DNA from 3 places in the Streptomyces sp. NPDC006544 genome. Region 3 is predicted to be linked to each of the others. Evidence: riboswitches for the same ligand, from Rfam matches in the RefSeq annotation. Region 3 holds a riboswitch; each other region holds the start of a gene.

What was found. Region 3 has a riboswitch for thiamine pyrophosphate ahead of thiO (glycine oxidase ThiO). Riboswitches for the same ligand answer to the same signal wherever they lie in the genome.
Region 1: it holds a riboswitch for thiamine pyrophosphate, as region 3 does, so the genes downstream of both, ABZY44_RS13840 (thiamine ABC transporter substrate-binding protein) here and thiO (glycine oxidase ThiO) in region 3, are expected to answer to the same signal.
Region 2: it holds a riboswitch for thiamine pyrophosphate, as region 3 does, so the genes downstream of both, thiC (phosphomethylpyrimidine synthase ThiC) here and thiO (glycine oxidase ThiO) in region 3, are expected to answer to the same signal.

Annotation. Positions count from the first base shown of each region.
Region 1 covers NZ_JBEXOV010000023.1:35,422-42,913, reverse strand. Annotated here, with positions in the region: gene ABZY44_RS13855 (hypothetical protein) at 1-171, shown strand, start outside; gene ABZY44_RS13850 (ABC transporter ATP-binding protein) at 278-1,300, opposite strand; gene ABZY44_RS13845 (iron ABC transporter permease) at 1,300-2,916, opposite strand; gene ABZY44_RS13840 (thiamine ABC transporter substrate-binding protein) at 2,979-4,070, opposite strand; TPP riboswitch at 4,154-4,262, opposite strand; gene rlmN (23S rRNA (adenine(2503)-C(2))-methyltransferase RlmN) at 4,322-5,434, opposite strand; gene ABZY44_RS13830 (phosphatidate cytidylyltransferase) at 5,593-6,672, opposite strand; gene frr (ribosome recycling factor) at 6,672-7,229, opposite strand; gene pyrH (UMP kinase) at 7,344-7,492, opposite strand, start outside.
Region 2 covers NZ_JBEXOV010000017.1:26,956-34,447, forward strand. Annotated here, with positions in the region: gene ABZY44_RS11130 (YibE/F family protein) at 59-1,516, opposite strand; TPP riboswitch at 1,556-1,700, shown strand; gene thiC (phosphomethylpyrimidine synthase ThiC) at 1,695-3,482, shown strand; gene ABZY44_RS11140 (aldo/keto reductase) at 3,625-4,674, shown strand; gene ABZY44_RS11145 (glycosyltransferase) at 4,671-5,795, opposite strand; gene ABZY44_RS11150 (hypothetical protein) at 6,052-6,885, shown strand; gene ABZY44_RS11155 (hypothetical protein) at 6,889-7,492, opposite strand, start outside.
Region 3 covers NZ_JBEXOV010000028.1:62-7,553, reverse strand. Annotated here, with positions in the region: gene ABZY44_RS15755 (DUF4396 domain-containing protein) at 1-209, opposite strand, end outside; gene ABZY44_RS15750 (deoxyribonuclease IV) at 303-1,175, opposite strand; gene pknB (Stk1 family PASTA domain-containing Ser/Thr kinase) at 1,183-3,078, opposite strand; gene ABZY44_RS15740 (thiazole synthase) at 3,187-3,981, opposite strand; gene thiS (sulfur carrier protein ThiS) at 3,996-4,196, opposite strand; gene thiO (glycine oxidase ThiO) at 4,193-5,416, opposite strand; TPP riboswitch at 5,414-5,526, opposite strand; gene ABZY44_RS15725 (FAD-dependent oxidoreductase) at 5,635-6,945, shown strand; gene ABZY44_RS15720 (Rv2175c family DNA-binding protein) at 6,967-7,332, shown strand.

The DNA of each region.
Region 1 (7,492 bases), on a different contig from region 3:
CTCCCCGGCGCGATCGGCGTCCTGTGGCTCGGCGACGCGTCCCGCCCCGGCCTGGCCTGGCTGGCGGTCCTCGGCTTCGTCCTGGCCGTCGCCGGCGCGGTGGCGGTGGCCTGGTACGGCAACCACGACGAGGCACAGGCACCCGCGGAGCTCAGCCCCGCGGGCGTCTGAGGCACGGGGTACGGCGCGCGGCCGCGTCCTCGGGGGCCCGGGTGAGGGAGGGCATCCGGGTGAGGGAGGGCGTCCGGGTGAGGCAGGGCGTCCGCGCGGCGGCGCCCTACTCCTCGGGCAGCACGACCACCTCGCCCGGGGCGAAGGTCACCGCAACCCGGTCCCCGACGGCCGGGGCCCCGGCCAGAGAGCACTCCGCCTCCAGCACCGGCCCCTCCCTCGGCCGCAGCAACAGCGCGACGTGGGTTCCCCGGAACGTCCGCGACATCACCTCGCAGGCGAGCCCTTCGGGTGACAGCACCACCCCCGCCGGCCGGATCAGTACGCGCCGCGCCCCCCGCGCGGCCCCGTCGGGAACCGGCACGGCGCCCCAGGGCGTCGCCGCCACCCCGTCCGACACCACCGCCGGCGCCACGTTCTCGAAGCCGAGGAACCGGGCCACGAACTCCGAGGCCGGCCGCTCCCACACCTCCAGCGGAGTCCCCGCCTGCGCGATCCGCCCGTCCCGCATCACGACCACCCGGTCGGCCAGCGCGAACGCCTCGCCCTGATCGTGCGTGACGGCCAGGACGGTCGTCCCCAGTCGCGAGAACAGCCCCTGGAGCTCCACGACCAGCCGCTCCCGCAGCCCCCGGTCCAGTTGTCCCAGGGGCTCGTCCAGCATCAGGAGCCTCGGTGACGGCGCCAGCGCCCGCGCCAGCGCCACGCGCTGCTGCTCGCCGCCGGACAGCGAGGCCACCGCCCGGCCCTGGGCCCCGGGGAGGCCGACCAGCTCCAGGAGCTCCGCGACCCGGTTCCCGGAGGACGCCTTCGAGGAGCCCCGCATCCGCAGTCCGAACGCGATGTTCCCGCCCACGTCCCGGTGCGGGAACAGCTGGTGGTCCTGGAACATCAGGCCCACCCCCCGCTTGTGCACGGGCACGCCAGCCTGGTCGGCGCCGCCGAGCAGCACCCGCCCCCGCGCGACGGGCTGGAGCCCGGCCACCACCCGCAGCAGGGTGGACTTGCCGCTCCCGCTCGGCCCGAGCACGCACACGATCTCGTGCTCGGCGACCTTCAGGTCCACGGCGTCGACGACCGCCCGCTCACCGAAGCGGACCGACACCTCTTCCAGCTGAAGCAGTGTCATCAGAACTCTCCGGAAGTCTTGTCGGACCGCAGTCGCTCCAGCAGGAGCAGCGACACCGCGCACACCAGCATCAGGATCGTGCTCAGGGCCATCGCCTGCCCGTAGTTCATCTCCCCGGGCCGCCCCAGCAGCCGAGCGACCGCGACGGGCAGCGTCGGACGGTCGGGGCGCGCGATGAACACGGTCGCCCCGAACTCCCCGAGGGACACGGCGAAGGCGAAGCCCGCCGCGATCAGCAGGGCCCGGCGCACCATCGGCAGGTCCACCTCCCGCCAGGCCCGCAGCGGCGAGGCCCCGAGCACGGCGGCGGCCTCACGCAGCCGCGCGTCCACCGCCCGCAGCACGGGCAGCATGGTCCGTACGACGAAGGGGACGCCCACCAGCGCCTGGGCCAGCGGCACCAGGATCCACGAGGTCCGCAGGTCCAGGGGCGGCTCGTCCAGGGTGATGAGGAAGCCGAAGCCGACCGTCACGGCCGACACCCCGAGCGGCAGCATCAGCAGCACGTCGAAGCCCCGTACGAAGCGGCCCGCGCGCCGGGTCAGGGCGGCGGCCGCGAGTCCGCCGACGACCAGCGCGATGGCGGTGGCGGCGAGCGCGTACCGCAGGGAGTTCCAGACGGCCTCCAGCGGAGGCACCAGAAACGTCCCACCGCCCGCGCCGGCCTCCTGGAGCGCCCGGTAGAAGCCGAACCCGTGTCCGCCGGGGGCGTCCAGCGACCTCTCGACCAGCACGGCGAGGGGCGCCACGATCAGCAGCAGCACCGTCAGCAGGACCCCGCCGAGCAGGGAGCGCTGCGCCCAGCCGCGCGGCCGGTGCGCGGTGCGCGCCGGGTCGACGAGACGCAGCGCGGTCTCCCGTCGGCGCACGGTCCAGGCGTGCACGCCGAGGATCCCTCCGATGGCGGCGAACTGCACCATCGTCAGTACCGCGGCGGTCGACAGGTCCAGGAGCTGCGCGGTCTGCCGGTAGACCTCCACCTCCAGGGTGGAGTACGCGGGGCCGCCGAGGATCTGCACGACCCCGAAGGAGCTGAAGGTGAACAGGAACACCATGAGCGAGGCGGCGCCCACCGCCGGGACGAGCGCGGGCAGCGTCACCCGCCGCCAGGCGGCGAACCGCCCGGCGCCCAGCACCCGGGCGGCCTCCTCCTGGCGCGGGTCCAGCTGCGCCCACAGTCCGCCGACGGTCCGGACGACGACGGCGTAGTTGAAGAAGACGTGGGCGAGCAGGATCGCCCACACGGTCGTGTCGAGGCGGATCCCCCACACCTCGTCCAGCAGACCGCCGCGCCCCACCAGCGCCAGGAAGGCGGTGCCGACCACCACCGTGGGCAGGACGAAGGGCACGGTCACCAGCGCCCGCAGCAGCTGTTTGCCGGGGAACTCGAAGCGCGCGAAGACGTACGCGCCGGGGAGTGCGACCAGGAGGGTGAGCGCCGTCGACGCGAGCGCCTGCCAGGTGGTGAACCAGAGCACGTCGCCGATGTCGGGCCGGGCCAGCACCTCCCCGATCCGGCCGAACTGCCAGCCCTCGTCGGTCTTGAGCCCGCGTCCGACGATCGCGGCGACGGGGTAGGCGAAGAACAGCCCGAAGAAGACGAGCGGCACGGCCATCAGACCGAGCCTGACGGCCGTGGCCCGCCCGCTCTCCTTCGGTGCGGTGTGCACGGGTCCCGCTACTTCACGACGAGCGCGGACCAGGCCTTGACCCACTCGTCGCGGTTCTTCGCGATGGCGTCGGGGGTCACCGTCTCCGGCTTCTCGATCACGACGCCGTGCTTCGTGAACAGCTCCGGCAGCTTCGCGTCCCGGGTCACCGGGTTCACGAACATCTGGAGCGGCATGTCCTCCTGGAACTTCTTGGAGATCAGGAAGTCGAGGAGCGCCTTGCCGCCCTCCACGTTCTTCGCGCCCTTCAGCAGGCCCGCGAACTCGGTCTGCCGGAAGCAGGTACCCGTCGCGACGCCCGTGGGGGCCTCGGCCGGCTGCGGCTCGCCGTAGAGGACCTCGACCGGCGGGCTGGAGGCGTAGGAGACGACGAGCGGGCGGTCGCCCTTGGCCTTCTTGCCGCCGGCCGAGCCGGAGAACCGCTCGTTGTAGGCCTGCTCCCAGCCGTCGACGACCTCGACGCCGTTGGCCTTGAGCTTGCTCCAGTAGTCCTTCCAGCCGTCCTCGCCGTACTTGCCGGCGGAGGCGAGGAGGAAGCCGAGGCCGGGCGAGGAGGTCGCGGCGTTCTCGGTGACCAGCAGGTCCTTGTACTCGGGCTTGACGAGGTCGTCCAGCGTCTGCGGCGGGGCGAGCTTCTTGTCGGCGAAGTAGGCCTTGTCGTAGTTGACGCAGATGTCACCGGAGTCGACCGGGGTGACGCGGTGCTCCTTGTCGAGCACGAACTCGGGCTTCACGCCGGCGAGCCCCTCGGCCTCGTACGGCGTGAAGATGCCGTTGTCGAGTGCGCGGGAGAGGAGCGTGTTGTCCACGCCGAAGAAGACGTCGCCGCGCGGGGAGCCCTTGGTCAGGATCTCCTGGTTCAGCGCGGCGCCGGCGTCGCCCGACTTCAGGACCTTGACGCTGTAACCGCTCTGCTGCTCGAACTCCTTGAGGACCGTGTCGGTCACGTTGAAGGAGTCGTGCGAGACCAGGGTGATCGTCTTGGACCCGGGGGCGTCGCCCCCGGACTTGTCCTCGGCCTTGCCGCCGCAGGCGCTGAGCGTGCTGACGCCGAGCGCGGCCGCGAGCGCGACGCCCGCGAGCTTCTTGGTGGTGCTCACTGGTGATTCCTCCTGGGATGTCCAGGAGAAGACGCGGCCCTGCCCGGCGCTCTGTCGATCGGACGCCGGGCAGGGCGCAACAGCTTGAGTGGTGACCGAACTTCCTACCCCGAATGACCGGGGCGAGGTTCAGAGGGTCTGCGGTGACGGTTACCGCACTCTCAGCGCTGTGGCGCTCCCCTGTCGGAAATATGAAATTGGTTCGGCCACAGGGTACCCCGCGGCCGAATGCGCCCTTTCACTGGCGGAAACTAGCGCTCCGAGGCCGCGAGCTGGCCGCACGCCCCGTCGATCTCCTGGCCACGGGTGTCACGCACGGTCACCGGCACGCCGTGGCGGGCGATGGCCTCCACGAACGCCTTCTCGTCCTCGGGCCGCGAGGCGGTCCACTTCGAACCGGGCGTCGGGTTCAGCGGGATCAGGTTGACGTGCACGCGCTTGCCCTTGAGCAGCCTGCCGAGCAGGTCGCCCCGCCAGGCCTGGTCGTTGATGTCGCGGATCAGGGCGTACTCGATGGAGATCCGCCGGCCGGACTTCTCCGCGTACTCCCAGGCCGCGCCGAGCACCTCGCGCACGTTCCAGCGGGTGTTCACGGGCACGAGGGTGTCGCGCAGCTCGTCGTCCGGGGCGTGCAGGGAGACGGCGAGGCGGCACTTGAAGCCCTCGTCGGCGAACCGCAGCATGGCCGGGACGAGGCCGACGGTGGAGACGGTGATCCCGCGCTGGGACAGGCCCAGGCCGTCGGGCTCCGGGTCGGTGAGCCGGCGGATGGCGCCGACGACGCGGTTGTAGTTCGCGAGCGGCTCGCCCATGCCCATGAAGACGATGTTCGACAGGCGCGCCGGACCGCCGGGGACCTCTCCGTCGCGCAGCGCGCGCATGCCGTCGACGATCTGGTGGACGATCTCCGCGGTGGACAGGTTGCGGTCCAGGCCCGCCTGGCCGGTGGCGCAGAACGGACAGTTCATGCCGCACCCGGCCTGCGAGGAGATGCACATGGTCACCCGGTCGGGGTAGCGCATGAGCACGGACTCGACGAGCGTGCCGTCGTGCAGCTTCCACAGCGTCTTGCGGGTGGTGTCGTCGTCGCAGGAGATGTGCCGCAGGACGTTCATCAGGTCCGGCAGCAGCTCCTTCTGGAGCTTCTCGCGGGACGCGGCCGGGATGTCGGTCCACTCCGCCGGGTCGTGCGCGTACCGGGCGAAGTAGTGCTGCGAGAGCTGCTTGGCCCGGAACGGCTTCTCACCGATCGCGGCGACGGCCTCCCGGCGCTCCTCGGGGGTGAGGTCGGCGAGGTGCCGGGGCGGCTTCTTCGCTCCACGGGGGGCGACGAAAGTGAGCTCTCCCGGAACAGGGCGGGCCATGGCAGGTACTCCTTGTAAGACGAAAGGCGCGCCGCAGAAGCAGCACGCCCTTCAAGAGTAACCGCCCCGGCCCTGCCGAAGCCTTCCGTCGTACGCCGCCCCCACCCGGCGGAGCTCCGCCGATGAGGAGCCCGCGGCCGGGAGCCGCGCCGACCGGATCAGCCGGCGCCGACGAAGGCGGCGAGCAGCAGCCAGACCACCGGAGCCGTGGGAAGCAGCGAGTCCAGCCGGTCCATGATGCCGCCGTGGCCGGGCAGCAGCGTGCCCATGTCCTTGATGCCGAGGTCGCGCTTGATCATCGACTCGCCGAGGTCGCCCAGCGTGGCGCTGACGGCTACCGCGAAGCCCAGGACCAGGCCCTGCCACCACGAGCCCCCGTCGATCAGGAACTCCATGCACAGCGCGCCGGCCACCATCGCGAAGGCCACCGCTCCGAGGAGGCCCTCGCGGGTCTTGCCGGGGCTGATGCGCGGCGCGAGCTTGGTCTTGCCGAAGCGCCAGCCCACCGCGTAGGCCCCGGTATCGCTGACCACGGTCAGGACCAGGAAGGTGACGACCCGCTGCGGCCCGTCGTCGGCGGTGAGCAGCATCGCGACGAACGTGGCCAGGAAGGGCACGTAGAACGCCGCGAAGATGCCGGCGGTGACGTCCTTGAGGTAGTCCTCGGGCGGCTCGGTCATCCGCCAGACCAGGACGGCCAGCGCCGTCAGGGCCATGGCCACCCAGGCGCCCTCGGCCCCGCGGACGTACCCGGCGATGACCATCGCCGCGCCGCCGATCGCGAGCGGCACCAGGGGGGCCTTGATGCCCTTCTTCTCCTGGAGCCTGGAGGTGAGCTCCCACAGGCCGACGACGACCGCCACGACGACGACGCCGACGAAGACCGCCTTGACGATGAAGAGGGAAGCGAAGATCACCGCTCCGAGGCCGACGCCGACCCCTATGGCGGCCCGCAGATCCCGTCCCGCGCGCTTCTTCTGAGGCGGCGGAGTGGGGTCCTGCGGCGCCGACGAAGGCGGGGGCGACGGGGGGCTGGGCATGGGCTCCTGCGGCGGCGTCTCGGCGCGGAAGAGGGAGCCGCCGTCAGCGGCGGCCCCCCGATCGCGTGCTTCCCGGTCGTCGAAGTCACGGCCGGCGGCATCGGGCACGATGGGCATGGGCCGAGTGTGCGGGCCCACCTGCGCATCGTATGCGGGACCCGCCGGAACCGGCTCCGGCTGCCAGGAAGAGTCGTTCATCAGACTTCGAGGAGCTCGGCTTCCTTGTGCTTGAGCAGCTCGTCCACCTGCGCGACGTACTTCGCGGTGGTGTCGTCGAGCTCCTTCTCGGCGCGGCGCACTTCGTCCTCGCCGGCTTCCTTGTCCTTGACGAGCTTGTCGAGGGCGTCCTTCGCCTTGCGGCGGATGGCGCGGATCGACACCTTGGAGTCCTCGGCCTTGGTGCGCGCGACCTTGATGTACTCCTTGCGGCGGTCCTGCGTCAGCTCGGGGAAGGTCACCCGGATGATGCTGCCGTCGTTGCTCGGGTTGACACCGAGGTCCGAGTCGCGAATGGCCTGCTCGATGTTGCGCAGGGCGCTCTTGTCGAACGGGGTCACGATCGCCATGCGCGGCTCGGGAACCGAGAAGGAGGCGAGCTGGTTGATGGGCGTGATGGCGCCGTAGTACTCCGCCACGATCTTGTTGAACATCGCCGGGTGCGCACGACCGGTGCGAATCGCGGCGAAGTCTTCCTTGGCGACGACGACGGCCTTTTCCATCTTCTCCTCGGCCTCGAGGAGGATCTCTTCGGTCACCACGTGCTCCTGCATGTCAGAAATGGATGGTTCGGGCGGGCGGGGCCGGCGCGGCCCCGCGGGGCTCGGACCGGCGGCGGGTGCTCGGACCCGGAGTGCCCAGGTCCGGAGTGCTCAGGTCCGGGTGCCCTGGTCGCTCACGAGCGTGCCGATCTTCTCACCCTTGACCGCGCGGGCGATATTGCCCTCGGCGAGCAGTTCGAAGACCAGGATCGGCAGCTTGTTGTCGCGGCACAGCGTGATGGCGGTGGCGTCGGCGACCT
Region 2 (7,492 bases), on a different contig from region 3:
CCTGACCGCCCGCGCCCGCCGGTCCGCCGATCAGTGCTCGCCTCTCACCTCTTACCGCTCACCGCTTGCGGCGGCGGCCCCGGCCGCCGCGCAGCGGACCCGCGGCCACTGCGGCTGCCGGCGACGGCGATTCCGCCCGGTCGGCGGAGACCACGAGGGCGGCCAGTGCCGTCGTCACGGGAACCGAGGCCACCAGTCCGATCGAGCCCACGAGGGTCCGTACGATCTCCTCCGCGACCAGCTCGCTGTTGGCCACCGAGCCCATGCTGCTGTTCGCGATCGAGAAGAGCAGCAGGAGCGGCAACGCGGCGCCCGCGTAAGCCAGAACCAGGGTGTTGACCACCGAGGCGATGTGGTCCCGACCGATCCGGATGCCTGCTCGGTACAGCTGGCGAGGGCCCATCGACGGGTCGGCCTGGTGGAGTTCCCAGACGGCCGACGTCTGGGTGACCGTCACGTCGTCGAGTACGCCGAGCGATCCGATGATGACACCCGCAAGCAGCAAACCGCTCATGTCGATGTGCGGGTAGAGCCCGTGGATCAGCCCGGTGTTGTCGTCGGTGTTTCCGCTCAGGAACGCCCAGTCGATGAACGCCGAGCCCAGCACGCCGATCAGCACCAGCGAGACGATGGTGCCGAGGACCGCGACCGAGGTGCGGGCGGTCAGGCCGTGGCACATGTAGAGCGCGATCAGCATGATCGCGCTCGCCCCCACCACCGCCACGACCAGCGGATTCGAACCCTGAAGGATCGCCGGCAGGATGAAGAGGGTCAGTACGCCGAAGCTGACGACGAGTGCGATGAGCGCGAACACCCCGCGCATCCGCCCGACGAGGACGACCGCGAGGGCGAAAATGCCGGCCAGTACGGCCATCGGGAACTTACGGTTCACGTCGATCACGGAGTACTGGAGGTCGCGGGGCGCGTCCGGGGCGTAGGCGACCACCACTTCCTGGCCCTTCGTCAACTGCCGCGGTGCGCCGGGCTGGACGATCTCGACGAACGCGCGGCCCTTGTCCGGACCGGTGCTCACCTCGACCGTGGCCTTCTTGCACGCGCCCGTCTGCTCGGCCAGGGCCTCGCGGCCCTCGGGCGTGGAGGTGTCCCCGGTGGCCGGCACCTGTGCGGCATTCACCGATTTACAGTCGACCTGCTGGATCGAGACGACCTCGCCCTGCTGGGTCTGGCGGTCGAAGCCGACCCCGGAACGTTCGTGGGCCGGGGCACCGCCCGGCCAGAGCACGGCCATGCCGATCACGACGGCGGCGGCGAAGGGGATCAGTACGGCCGCGATCACCTTGCGCAGGTGCTTGGAGACGGGGGCCGCCGGTCCGTGGCTGTGGGAATGCCCGTGGGAGTGCCCGGATGCGTGGCCGGGCGCATGTCCCGACGGGTGTCCGGGCTCCGCGTGCGGGTGTTGGAGGTGGCCGGTGTGACCATCGGGATCTGTGGGCTCGGTGAGGGGCTGCGGCGAGGACGTCACCGGCCGATCATCGCAAGAGATGAGGGGGCCCACTGTTCAGCACGCCACAGATGACGCTAGCGTGGGGGCTACTTTGCACAACGCGGGAGCTCGGAGCACCGGGCTGAGAGGGCGCTGATCACCGTTCGCACATGAAGATGCGTACGGGAGGAGGCTGCGTCGACCGCCGAACCTGTTACCGGGTAATGCCGGCGTAGGGAGATTAGGTCACATGACCATTCAGGACGCACACACGCCTGCCGTCAGCCAGGACGCCGACGGCCAGACCGAGCGCCAGCCCGGCTGGCACAAGGGATATGTGGCGGGCTCCCGCCCCGACATCCGGGTGCCGGTTCGCCAAGTGCATCTCACCAACGGCAAGGACGTGACGCTCTACGACACGTCCGGTCCGTACACCGACCCGCAGATCGAGACCGATGTGCGCCGGGGCCTCGCGCCGCTGCGCGAGAACTGGATCATCGGCCGCGGCGACACCGAGGAATACGCGGGCCGCCCCGCGCGCCCCGAGGACGACGGCATCAAGCACACTTCGCCGCGCGGTGGTCTCAAGAACCTCGACGCGGTGTTCCCGGGCCGTCCGCGCCAGCCCCGCCGGGGCCGGGGCGGGGCCGCCGTCACGCAGCTCGCGTACGCCCGCCGGGGCGAGATCACCCCGGAGATGGAGTACGTCGCGATCCGCGAGAACGTCTCCCCCGAGGTCGTCCGCGAGGAGATCGCCGCAGGCCGCGCGGTCATGCCCGTGAACGTGAACCACCCCGAGATCGAGCCGATGATCATCGGCAAGCGGTTCCTGGTGAAGGTCAACGCCAACATCGGCAACTCCGCGGTCACCTCCTCCATCGAGGAGGAGGTCGACAAGATGACCTGGGCGACCAAGTGGGGCGCCGACACGGTCATGGACCTCTCGACGGGCCGCAACATCCACACCACCCGCGAGTGGGTGTTGCGCAACTCCCCCGTCCCGATCGGCACCGTGCCCCTGTACCAGGCGCTGGAGAAGGTCGACGGCCGCGCCGAGGACCTGACCTGGGAGATCTACAAGGACACGGTCATCGAGCAGGCCGAGCAGGGCGTCGACTACATGACGGTCCACGCCGGCGTGTTGCTGTCGTACGTCCCGCTGACCGCGCGCCGGAAGACGGGCATCGTCTCGCGAGGCGGTTCGATCATGGCCGCGTGGTGCCTGGCGCACCACAAGGAGAACTTCCTCTACACGAACTTCGAGGAGCTCTGCCAGATCCTTGCGACGTACGACGTCACGTACTCGCTGGGTGACGGACTGCGCCCCGGTTCCATCGCGGACGCCAACGACGCGGCGCAGTTCGCGGAGCTGAAGACACTGGGCGAGCTGAACACGATCGCCAAGCGCCACCACGTGCAGACCATGATCGAGGGCCCCGGGCACGTCCCGATGCACAAGATCAAGGAGAACATCGACCTCCAGCAGGAGATCTGCGAAGAGGCGCCGTTCTACACGCTTGGCCCGCTGACCACGGACGTCGCGCCCGCTTACGACCACATCACTTCGGGCATCGGCGCGGCGATGATCGCCTGGTGGGGCACGGCGATGCTCTGCTACGTCACGCCCAAGGAGCACCTGGGCCTGCCGAACCGCGACGACGTGAAGACCGGCGTCATCACCTACAAGATCGCCGCGCACGCGGCGGACCTGGCCAAGGGCCACCCGGGCGCCCAGGAGTGGGACGACGCCCTGTCGGACGCGCGGTTCGAGTTCCGCTGGGAGGACCAGTTCAACCTGGCCCTCGACCCGGACACGGCCCGCTCGTTCCACGACGAGACCCTCCCGGCCGAGCCGGCCAAGACCGCGCACTTCTGCTCCATGTGCGGTCCGAAGTTCTGCTCGATGAAGATCTCGCAGGACATCCGGCGCGAGCACGGCGGCGACCTGAAGGCGGATGAGATCCAGGCCGGCATGGCGGAGAAGTCCGCGGAGTTCGCGGCCTCGGGCAACCGGGTCTACCTGCCGCTGGCCGACTGACCGGTCGCCTGCCCGAGCCGAGCGCGGCGTCCCGTGGCCCCGGGGGGAGTCACGGGCCGTCGCGCTTCGCCTTTCACCGCCGGTCCGCGGAGGAGGCTTGTGCTGGAGTGTGCTCCAGCTCCTACAGTGCGCATCCATGAGCATGCGATACCGAATTCTGGGTGGGACCGGCATCGAGGTCAGCGCGCATTGCCTCGGGACGATGATGTTCGGGGCGGTGGGGAATCCCGATCACGAGGAGTGCGCACGGATCATCCATGCCGCGCTCGATCACGGGATCAACTTCGTGGACACCGCGGACATGTACTCAGCCGGTGAGTCCGAGACGATCGTGGGCAAGGCCCTCAAGGGCCGGCGGGACGATGTCGTACTCGCCACCAAGGTGCATTTCCAGATGGGCGAGGGCCGCAACCGCAGCGGGAACTCACGGCGCTGGATCGTGCGCGAGGTCGAGGACAGCCTGCGGAGGCTGGACACCGACTGGATCGACCTCTACCAGGTGCACCGACCTGATCAGGGAACGGACGTCGAGGAAACCCTGTCGGTTCTCGGCGATCTGGTGCGGGCGGGAAAGATACGGGCCTTCGGTTGCTCCACCTTCCCGGCCCAGGAGATCGTCGAGGCGCATCACGTCGCCGAGCGGCGGGCCCTGCCGAGGTTCCGCACCGAGCAGCCGCCGTACTCGATCCTCGCCCGCGGGATCGAGACCGACGTACTGCCCGTGGCCCGGCGCTACGGAATGGGCGTCCTGACCTGGAGTCCGCTCGCGTCGGGGTTCCTGAGCGGTAAGTACCGCCTCGGTGGTGACGTCGATCTCACCTCCGGGCGAGCCGCGCTGACGCCGGCCCGCTTCGACCCCGCGATCCCGGGCAATGTCGCGAAGCTGGAAGCGGTGGAGCAGCTGGTCGAACTCGCCGACTCCCTCGGCTGCACGCTTCCGGAGCTGGCCGTGGCCTTCCCTCTGGCCCACCCGGCCGTCACGTCGGTGATCATCGGTCCCCGGACCATGGAGCAGCTGGAGGCCCTGGTGAAGGGCGCCGGGCTGGTCCTGGAGGACGCGGCTCTTGACCGGATCGACGCGATCGTGGAGCCCGGCCGGAACCTGTACCACCCCGATGGAGCCTGGCGCCCGCCGTCGCTGACGGATGTCGCACAGCGCAGGCGGGCGTTGGCAGACCGATCCGCCGGCTAGCTCTGGCCCGCGGCCGTGGACCGCTCCGATGTTTCACGTGAAACAGGGACCGATGTTTCACGTGAAACGTGGCTCGCCGCGAAGCCGCGATTGACTTCCGTCTGACGGCGGTAGAGCTCCGGCAGGTCGGGTAGGGCGAGCAGACGGTCGCAGGCGTAGAGCGAGGCGGCCATGTCGCCGACCCAGTAGGCGGTGATGGAGTGCTCGAAGAGCAGCCCCCACCGGTACACCCAGGGCTGGACGAAGAGGAGGTCATCCGGGACCGGCTGGTCCAGTACGGCCCGGGTGATCGCGTGCGCGGTGTGGTGGCGGCCCAGGAGCCGGAGCCTGGAGGCGAGTTCGTAGCAGGCTTCCAACCGGACGGGCCGTGACTCCCAGGCTCGGGTGAAGGCGTCCATGGCAGCGGGCCAGTCGCCGGACTCGCCGTGCAGGAAGCCGACTTGGAGCAGGGCGTAGTAGACCTCCTCGTTCCACCCGCCCATGGAGGCGCGACGCTCGTAGAGCTCGATGGCGCCGGCCGCGTCGCCCATGTCACGACGTGTCTGAGCGAGGTAGAAGACGGTGCGGGAGTTCGAGGGGTCCCGTTGGAGCTCGGCTCCGAGCAGACGGGCGTCCCGCTCGAACTTGTCGTGACGGGAGCCGCCGTCGGCGTGGTCCTCGATGGCCAGGACGTCCAGGTTCTCCTGCACTCCCGGCCGCTGGTCGTTCTCGTCGCGGCGGTCGCAGGTGAGGTACTCGTGGGTGACGCCCTCGTACCGCCAGGGCAGGTCGCCGCGGACCAGACGCTTGATCCGGTACTCGGTCTCACCTTCGTGGCGCAGCATGTAGGAGTGTGCGGTGAGCGGGGGCAGCGGGCCGGTGCGGCGCAGGACGAGGTCGGCGTCGAGGAGCAGCAGATAGTCCGCCTTCCCCCGGGCGTGCCCGATATTGAGGCTTCGGTTGTGCCCGAAGTTGACCCAGGGCTCCTCGTGGAGTTCCCCCGGGATCCCGCGCAGTGCGTTGCGGATGAGGTCCTGGGTGCCGTCGGTGGAACCTGTGTCGGAGATGACCCAGGTGTCGATGAGGTCCCGCACGGAGTCGAGGCAGCGCTCGATGACGGCGGCCTCGTTCTTCACGATCATGCAGAGGCAAATGGTCGGCTTCACGGCGGCCGACCCTAGGGACGCCCCCCGGCCGGGCGGGTGCGGCACGCCGGTGCGGACCCGAGTGGCCCTGCTCCTGACCGCCAAGTGGCGGTGTTCACTGGGCCGTTCCACTGACCGGCGGGCGAGCCGGGCGTCCTCCTGGTGTCGCGTTCCTCAGGATGTCCCAGCGGAGCCCGGTCACGCCAACGGACTTCGCAGATCCATTCGATCCGGTGTGCGCGAGGAGCGGTAAATGAATCTTGAGAACAAGGTCCGTACGTACCTGGGGCCCTTGCCCCGGCGGGCCGGTTGGCTGGCGGGAGGCACGCTCGCCTCGGTGGCGCTGGTGCTGGCGGGGATGGTGTCCCCGGCGGTCGCGCTGACCGGCGCACCCGAGGGCCCGGACGACTGCAGAACGGTGCAGCGCAAGGCGGACGGCACCCCGGCGCCAGAGACGGTGGCCGGGACCGGGCAGCTCGCCCACGGCGACGACGACTGCAACGTGGGTCCGACCGGGCCGCGTGGCCCGCGCGGCCCCAAGGGGCCGACCGGCCCGCGCGGCGCCACCGGCCCCACGGGCCCGCGCGGTGCGACCGGTGCCACGGGCGCCACCGGTGCGACCGGTGCGACGGGCGCCACCGGTACCGCGGGCCCGTGCTCCGACATCGACTCGTACAACCCGAACGCGGCCACGCAGATCAACGCCGTGCTCACCGGCGGCAAGGCCTACGCCGGTATCCGGAGCAACACACCCACCATCGCGCCGTTCACCTGGTACGACCTGACGAACGGCGGTACACCGCCGGGGACCTTCCCGGCCGGGGCCTGCGCCATCTCCGTGGGCGCCCAGGCCAACCTCGTCTCGATCGAGGTCCTGACCACCAGCAATCTGATCTACGAGACCACCTGCAACCCCGGTGTGGTGATGGGCAATCCGGTACTCGCGTGCACCAAGACGTGGAGCCAGATCAACCCCGTCAGTACGGCCACGCTTCGGGGCAAGTTCCGCCAGACGCCCGACGAAGCCAACTACCGTGCCAAGGCCGTCAAGAACATCGACGCGTCGGAACTTGCGGAAGCCAACTGAGGGTCACTCCGGCTCGGTCTCCGGGCCGCCGAAGTCCGGGCTCGTGAAGTCCGGAGACGCGTAACCGGGACGGGGACCCTCTGAAGGGGCCCCGGGGCTGGTGAAGTCGGGCCGGGAGTATCCCAGGTTGGGGATGCGCCCGGCCCCCGGCGTGCGGGGGGTCGGGTACGAGGTCACCGCGCTCGGATCGGCCAGCGCGTCCCGCAGGAACGGAATGATGCCGCGCTCCAGCAGAGCGTTGCGCCAGGCCTCCCGGGCCCGTGACACCTCGTCGGGTGCCGCCTCGGTCTCGTCCGCCACCACCTCGGTGGAGCTGTTGCGGACGGCCGTCACCAGCAGCCCGATCACGGCGAACAGCAGCGCGGCGGCCGTGAGTCCGCCGAACAGCCAGCCCGCCGTGAGCATGGTGTCGGCGAACGCCGGTTCGGGTTCGATCATCTTCAGGACGTAGCCCACCAGCAGGAAGATCAGCATGGCGGTGCCGGCCAGGACCGGCGCGAGGACCGCGACCACGGCGCTGACGCCCGCGCCGCCCCCCGCACCCTGCCCGCCGTCCTCTTGCGCGGTCGTTCCGGGCGTGGACAGGATCTCGTCCTGCCGCTCCTTG
Region 3 (7,492 bases):
CAGCCGAGCGCGGTGCCGATGACCATGCCGAGCACCTCGCCGATGGCGCACCCGGTCAGGCAGTGCAGGGTGGCCCTCGCCGCCGTCGCCCAGCTGACCTTCGCGGTGCGGTGCCCGTCCGGGTGTCCGTCGGGCCCCTGGTGCCGGTGGTGCTCGTCGTGTCCGTGGTGGTGGTGGTGGTCGTGCTCGTGCTCGTGCGCCTGCTCCATGACGACCCCCTGATGGGAAGACCCGGGAAGACCCGAGCGGCGGCTCTGTCGGCGTAGGACACAACCGTATACCCCCCTGGGGTATTCCTCGGGCTATCCGAGACCGCGGAGCTCCTTCAGCAGTGCCACGTCCGCCGCGTGCCCTTCCTTGCCGCCGGGAGTCTCCGTGATCAGGGGGACGCCCTCCATCGCCGGATGCGTGAACAGTTCCGCGAAGGCGTCCCGGCCGATGTGGCCCCGCCCGATGTTCTCGTGCCGGTCCTTGTGGGCGCCCACGCCCTCCTTGGAGTCGTTCGCGTGGACCAGCTTCAGCCGGCCCTCGCCCACGGTGTCCACCAGCAGGTCCAGCGTCTGCTTCGTCCCGCCCGGCTCGGCCAGGTCGTGCCCGGCGGCGAAGACGTGGCAGGTGTCCAGGCAGATCCCGAGCTTCGGATGGTGGTCGAGCGCGTCGAAGTACGGGCCGAAGTCCCAGGTCCGCGAGCACAGCGAGGAGCCCTGCCCGGCCGTCGACTCGAGCAGCAGGAACGGGTCGTCGTCGTGCGTCAGCTCGTCCAGCAGCGGCAGCATGTGCTCCCTGACCTGCGCGTACGCCGCCTCGCGCGGGCGGCCCCCGGTCGCCGAGCCGGTGTGGACGACCACCCCGAGCGCCCCGATCGCCCGGGCCCGGCGCAGCGAGTGCCGCAGGGACTCCACCGACTTCTCCACGGTCGCCTCGGTGTGCGAGCCGAAGTTGATCAGGTAGGGGGCGTGCACGTACGCCGGGACCGACTCGGCCGCGCAGCTCGCACGGAACAGCTCGTCCTGCGCCGGGTTGCCGGCCGGGGTGGCCCAGCCGCGCGGGTTCGCGACGAAGACCTGGACGGCCTCGGCGCCCATCTCGCGGGCGTAGGCCAGGCCGACCGAGGCCAGCCCGCCCGCCACGGGGACGTGCCCGCCCACGGGGTTGCGGCGTGTCGAATGGCTCATGGCGGTGCTACAGCCCCTTGGTCCTGATGGTGATCGTGCTGCCCTCGGCGGCGCTCTGGCCGCCGGGTACCGACTGGGATTCGATGGTGTTGCTGAAGAAGGGGAAGGGCTTGTCGACCTTCACCTTGAAGCCCAGCCCCTCCAGGGCCTTGCGGGCCGCGTCCGCCTCCTGGCCGGTGACGTCCGGCACCGGGATCTGGCGGGGGCCCTTGGACACGGTGAGCATCACCGCGTCGCCGGCCGCGGCCTGGGAGCCGGCCGCCACCGACTGGTTGGCGACCGTACCGGCGGGGGAGGGGGAATTGACCTGCTCGGGAGAGGTCTCCACCTTCAGGCCGAGCCCCTCCAGAGCGGCCTTGGCCTGGTCGAGGGGCTTGCCGGCGACGCTCGGGACCGGCACCGGCCGGCCCTTGCTGACCACCATCGAGACCGCGGTGTCGAGGGCGCGCTTCGGGCCGTCCGCCGCCGGGTCCGTACTGATCACCGAGCCCTGGGCGACGTCCTGGCTGAAGGCCTGCGTGACGATCCCGAGGGCGAGACCGGCCGAGGTCAGCTCCGCCTTCGCCGCCTCCAGCGGCTTGCCCTTCAGGTTGGGCACCGCGACGACCTCGGGGCCGCGCGAGATGGTGACGACGACCGCGGCGTTGCCGCGGATGCGCTTGCCGCCGGCGGGATCGGTGTTCATCACCGTCCCCTTGGCGAAGCCGTTGCTGAACTTCCGGTCGACCCGCTTCACTCCGAGGCCGGCCGCCGACAGCTGGGACTTGGCCTCCGCCTCGCTCTTGCCGAGCAGGTTGGGGACCTTGGTGAACTGACCCGAGCTGATGTACCAGACGCCGGTGCCGAAGCCGAGGGCGAGCAGGACGCCGACCACGACGAGCAGCATGCCGCGGCGGCGTATCCGCGGTCCCGACGAGGCAGGCGGCAGCGGCGGGGACGCGAGCCGGGAGGTGTGGGAGACGGCCGGCTCCACCGGCCGGGCGATCACGCTGGTGCGGTCCTCGGCGGCGGTCCGCTCGGCGGCCCGCGCCTGCGGCGGCGCGGCGTCCAGCTCGGCCTCGACGAGCTGCGCGCGGGCGTCGATGGCCAGCCCGAGGAGCGCGGCCGCGTCGTACGGGCGCAGCTCGGGATCGCGCGCGGTGGCGTACGCGACGAGCTCGTCCAGCGCGGCGGACAGTCCGGGGACGGCGGCCGACGGCGGCGGGACGTCCTCGTTGAGGTGCTGGTAGAGGACCTGCGCGGGGTTGGTGCCGGTGTGGGGCTTGCTGCCGGTGAGCATCTCGTAGAGCACGACCCCGCAGGCGTAGACGTCCACGCGGGTGTCGGTGACCCCGTTCTGGATCTGCTCGGGTGCGAGGTAGGAGACGGTGCCGAGGATGGAGCCGGTGGTGTTCGTGACGGCGTCGACCGACCGGACCAGCCCGAAGTCGGCCACCTTCACGCGGCCGTCGTCGCCGATCAGTACGTTCTCGGGCTTCATGTCGCGGTGGACGAAGCCGGCCCGGTGCGCGGCGCCGAGGGCGGCGAGGACCGGTTCGAGGATGTCGAAGGCCGCGCGGGGCTGGAGCGCGCCGCGCTCGCGCAGCAGGTCGCGCAGGGTGCAGCCGGAGACGTACTCCATGGCGAGGTAGGTGTACGGCCCGTCCGTGCCCTGGTCGAAGACGGCCACGACGTTGGGGTGGGCGAGGCGGGCGACGGACTTGGCCTCGCGGATGAACCGGTCGACGAAGGCGCCGTCGGCCGCGAGGGCCGGGTGCATCACCTTCAGCGCGAGGATCCGGTCGAGGCGGGTGTCGACGGCCCGGTAGACCGTGGCCATGCCGCCGGCCGCGATGCGGGCGTCCACGCGGTAGCGGCCGTCGAGCGTCCGCCCGACGAGGGGGTCATCCAGGGTCGTGTCCACCCGGAGATTCTACGAGGGCCGCGCTCGGGTCCGAGCCGGGTACCGGACGGTTGCAGCGCAGCTGTGACGTGACCGCCCGCGGGGCCGCGGCCCGCGGCCCCGCGGGCCTCAGAACGCCGGGCGTTCCGGGTCGAGGGCGGCGCGGCCCTCCACCGGCGAGGAGGCCTCCGCGAAGCGGCGCTGCGGGATGCGGCCCGCGCGGAAGGCCAGGCGCCCCGCCGAAACGGCGTCCCGCATCGCGGCGGCCATCAGCACCGGGGACTGCGCGCGGGTCACCGCCGAGGCCAGCATGACCGCGGCGCACCCCAGTTCCATGGCCAGCGCGGCGTCCGAGGCGGTCCCGGCCCCCGCGTCGAGGATGACCGGCACGCCCGCCCGTTCGATCATCAGCTCGAAGTTGTGCGGGTTGCGGATGCCCATCCCGGAGCCGATCGGAGACCCGAGCGGCATGATCGCCGCGCACCCCACGTCCTCGAGCTTCCGCGCGAGCACCGGGTCGTCGTTCGTGTAGGGCAGGACCGTGAAGCCCTCGTCGACCAGGATCTCCGCCGCGTCCAGCAGCTCGACCCCGTCGGGCAGCAGCGTCCGCTCGTCCGCGACGACCTCCAGCTTGATCCAGTCGGTACCGAGGGCCTCGCGCGCCAGCCGGGCCGTCAGCACGGCCTCGCCCGCCGTGAAGCAGCCCGCCGTGTTGGGCAGGACCGCGATCCCGAGCCGGGTCAGGACGGAGAGCACCGAGCCCTGGACCGTCGGGTCGAGGCGCCGCATCGCGACCGTGGTGAGTTCCGTGCCCGACGCGGCCAGGGCCCGCTCCAGGAGGTCCAGGCTCGGGGCCCCGCCCGTGCCCATGACCAGGCGCGAGGAGAAGGTCCGGCCGCCCAGGGTGAATACGTCGTCCGACATGTCCGCCATCCGGATCAGCCTCCCTGGACCGCGGTGAGGACCTCGACGCGGTCGCCCTCCGACACGGAGGTGTAGGGCCACTGGCCGCGCGGCACCACGGTTTCGTTGAGGGCCGCGGCGACGCCCCTGGTGGCCTGGGTGAGGGTGGCGACCACGGCCGCGAGCATCGTGCCGGCCTCGACCTCGAGCGGCTCGCCGTTGACGGAGATGGTCATGCGTACGACTCCTGTCGCGTGAGGGCGAAACGGCGCGGGGTGAAGGGGCGGGCGATCTCCGGCAGTTCGCCGGTGGTCAGCAGCTGCGCCATGACGTCGCCGGTCAGCGGGGTCAGCAGGACCCCGTTGCGGTAGTGCCCGGTGGCCAGGTGCAGGCCCGGCAGGTCGGTGGGGCCGAGCAGCGGGGCGTTGTCCGGCGAACCGGGCCGCAGCCCGGCCCGGGTCTCCACCAGCGGGAGCTCGGTGATGCCGGGCACCAGCTCGTGGGCGTCGCGCAGGAGCTCGTAGACCCCGCCCGCGGTGACGGTGGTGTCCCAGCCGAGTTCCTCGCTGGTGGCGCCGATGACGAGTTCGCCGTTCTCGCGCGGCACCAGGTAGACGTGGCTGCCGCGCACGACGGCCCGTACGGTCCGGGACAGGAACGGCGCGTACGCGGGCGGCACCGCGAGCCGCAGCACCTGGCCCTTCACCGGCCGTACGGGGGCCACGACCTGCGGCGGCACGCCGTCCAGCCGGCCGCTGAGCGAGCCCGCCGCCAGGACCACCTGGTCGGCACGCAGCTCCGTGGCGTCCCCGTCGTCGAGGACCGCGCCGACCGCCCGGTCGGCACCGGTCAGCAGCCGGGACGCGGTCGCCCGGTGGAAGGACACCCCGGCACGCTCGCAGGCGGCGAGCAGTGCGGCCGCGAGCCGGCGGGGGTCGACCTGGTGGTCGCCGTCCACGCGCAGGCCGCCGCGTACGCCCGGGGCCAGCATCGGCTCCAGGCGGCGGCACTCGCGGCCGGTCAGCCACTGCGACTCCAGGCCGCAGCGGCGCTGGAGCGCGTGCAGTTCGCGCAGGTGGAGGCGGTCGTCGGCGTCGAGGGCCACGGCGAGGGTGCCGCAGGCGCGGTAGCCGATGTCCATGCCGCCGCTGGCGTCGGCCAGTTCGGCGGCGAACTGCGGGTAGCGGGCGGCGGAGGCGAGGTTGAGGCCGAGCAGGGTCTCCTCGCCGTAGTGCAGCTCGGTGACGGCGGCGAGCATGCCCGCCGCGACCTGCGCGGCGCCGCCGCCGGGCGCCGGATCGGCGAGGGCGGTGCGCAGCCCGGCGCGGGCCGCCCGCCAGGCGGTGACCAGGCCGATGATGCCGCCCCCGACGACGAGGACGTCGTAGCCGGAACTGCGGCTCTTCCTCGGTGGGTGCGCGGATGGATGCACGGTCGTGTGCACGGATGGATGCATGGGCGTCCAGCCCCTCCCTTCGCCGGCATGACCCGGATCAGGTTCGTACGGTCGGAGGCCGGCCAGCCTCCCTCTCAGCCCGGTGCGCCCGGACTCCCGCGATAGGTTCGGTGGCCAGAGTAACGCCGGGGCCGGGGGCGGGTAAGGCTGCCTCCCCGGTCCCGGAGCCCGCCCGGGCGGCGCGCGCTGCCCGACCGCTATTCCTGACGGGCCGTCAGATGGTTAGGGTGGGCCGGGTGAGCGAGCAGACGGAACAGACCGAACACACCCAGCGCGCCGTCGTCGTGGTCGGCGCCGGCATGGCCGGGGTGCAGACCGCGGTCGCCCTGCGGGAACAGGGCTGGACCGGCCCCGTCACCCTCCTGGGCGCCGAACCCCACCAGCCCTACGACCGCCCCCCGCTGTCCAAGGCGGTCCTCCTCGGCAAAGCCGAGGACTCGGCCTTCGACGTCGACTTCGAGGGGCTCGACATCGAACTGAGGCTCGGGGTCGAGGTCACCGGCCTGCGGGCCGCCGAGCGCGAGCTGGACACCGAGGCGGGCCCGGTCCCGTACGGGGTCCTCGTGCTGGCGACCGGCGCGCGGCCGCTCACCCTGCCCGGCGCCGAGGGGATCCCGGGCGTGCACCTGCTGCGCACCCTGGACGACGCGGCCCGGCTGCGGCCCGTGCTGGCGGCCGGATCCGCGGTGGTGGTCGTCGGCGCGGGCTGGATCGGCGCGGAGTTCGCCACGGCGGCGCGCGAGGCGGGCTGCGAGGTGACCGTGGTCGAGGCGGCCGACCGGGTGCTCGCCGGAGCCCTGCCCGCGGAGGTCGCCGAGCCGATGGAGCGCTGGTACGCGCAGGCGGGCGCCTCCCTGCTGACCGGCGTGCGGGTGGCCTCGGTCGAGGCGGGCCGGGTCCTGCTGGCGGACGGGCGCGCGCTGGCGGCCGGAGCCGTCGTGGTGGGCATCGGGGCCCGCCCCGCGACGGACTGGCTGACCGGGTCGGAGGTCGAGCTGGGCCCGGACGGGGCGGTCGTCGCGGACGGCCACCTGCGCACCTCGGTGCCCGGGGTCTACGCGGTGGGCGACTGCGCCTCCTTCCCGTCGGCGCGGTACGGGGCGCGGCTGCTCGTGCACCACTGGGACAACGCACTGCAGGGCCCGAGGGCGGTCGCCGCCGACATCGTGGCCCGCGCATCGCAGGCGCGGGACTCGGCTGCCCCGGATGCGGCTGCCCCGGACTCCGCGGCCCCCGGCCCGGCGGGCCCGGTCTACGACCCGGTCCCGTACTTCTGGTCGGAGCAGTTCGGCCGTTTCGTGCAGTACGCCGGCCACCACGGCGGCGCGGACGCACCGCTGTGGCGCGGGGATCCCGCGGCCGACACCTGGTCGGTGTGCTGGCTGCGGGACGGCGCCCTGGCCGCGGTCCTCGCGGTGGGCCGACCGCGCGACCTGGCCCAGGGCAGGCGCCTCATCGAGTCGGGTGTGGCCGTGGACCCGGCCAAGGTCGCCGATCCGGCGATCGCGCTGAAGTCGACGGTGCTCTAGCGAGATGGCAGGCTTGTGCCCGTGACCGAGATTGACGCAAAGATCGATGCCCTTGTTCCCGCCTGGCTGTACCTCCCCGACATCGCGGAGATGCTCGACATCGAAGTGACGAAGGTTCGCCAGCTGGTCAAGGAAGGTCAGCTGCTCGCGGTGCGCCGCGGCGAGAACCGCTCCCTCCAGGTGCCCGCGGCCTTCATCGACGGGGACAAGATCGTCAAGGGCCTGGTCGGACTGCTGACCGTGCTCCGCGACGACCGGTTCTCCGACACGGAGATCCTGGAATGGCTGTTCACCCCCGACGACTCCCTGCCGGGCACCCCGGTGCAGGCGCTGAGCGAGAATCGCGGCACGGAGGTGAAGCGCCGCGCTCAGGCGCTCGCCATCTGACCCGACCCCGCGGCCGGGCAGTACGCGGCCGGAGCGGTACGCAGCCGGCGCGGTAGGCGGCGAGAGCAGCAGGCCGTAAGAAGAAGCAGTACGCATCAGCAGTACACGGCGCAATGCCACACGCGGTGTGCGGGGCCCCGGCGCGGGCCCCCCCCCCCCG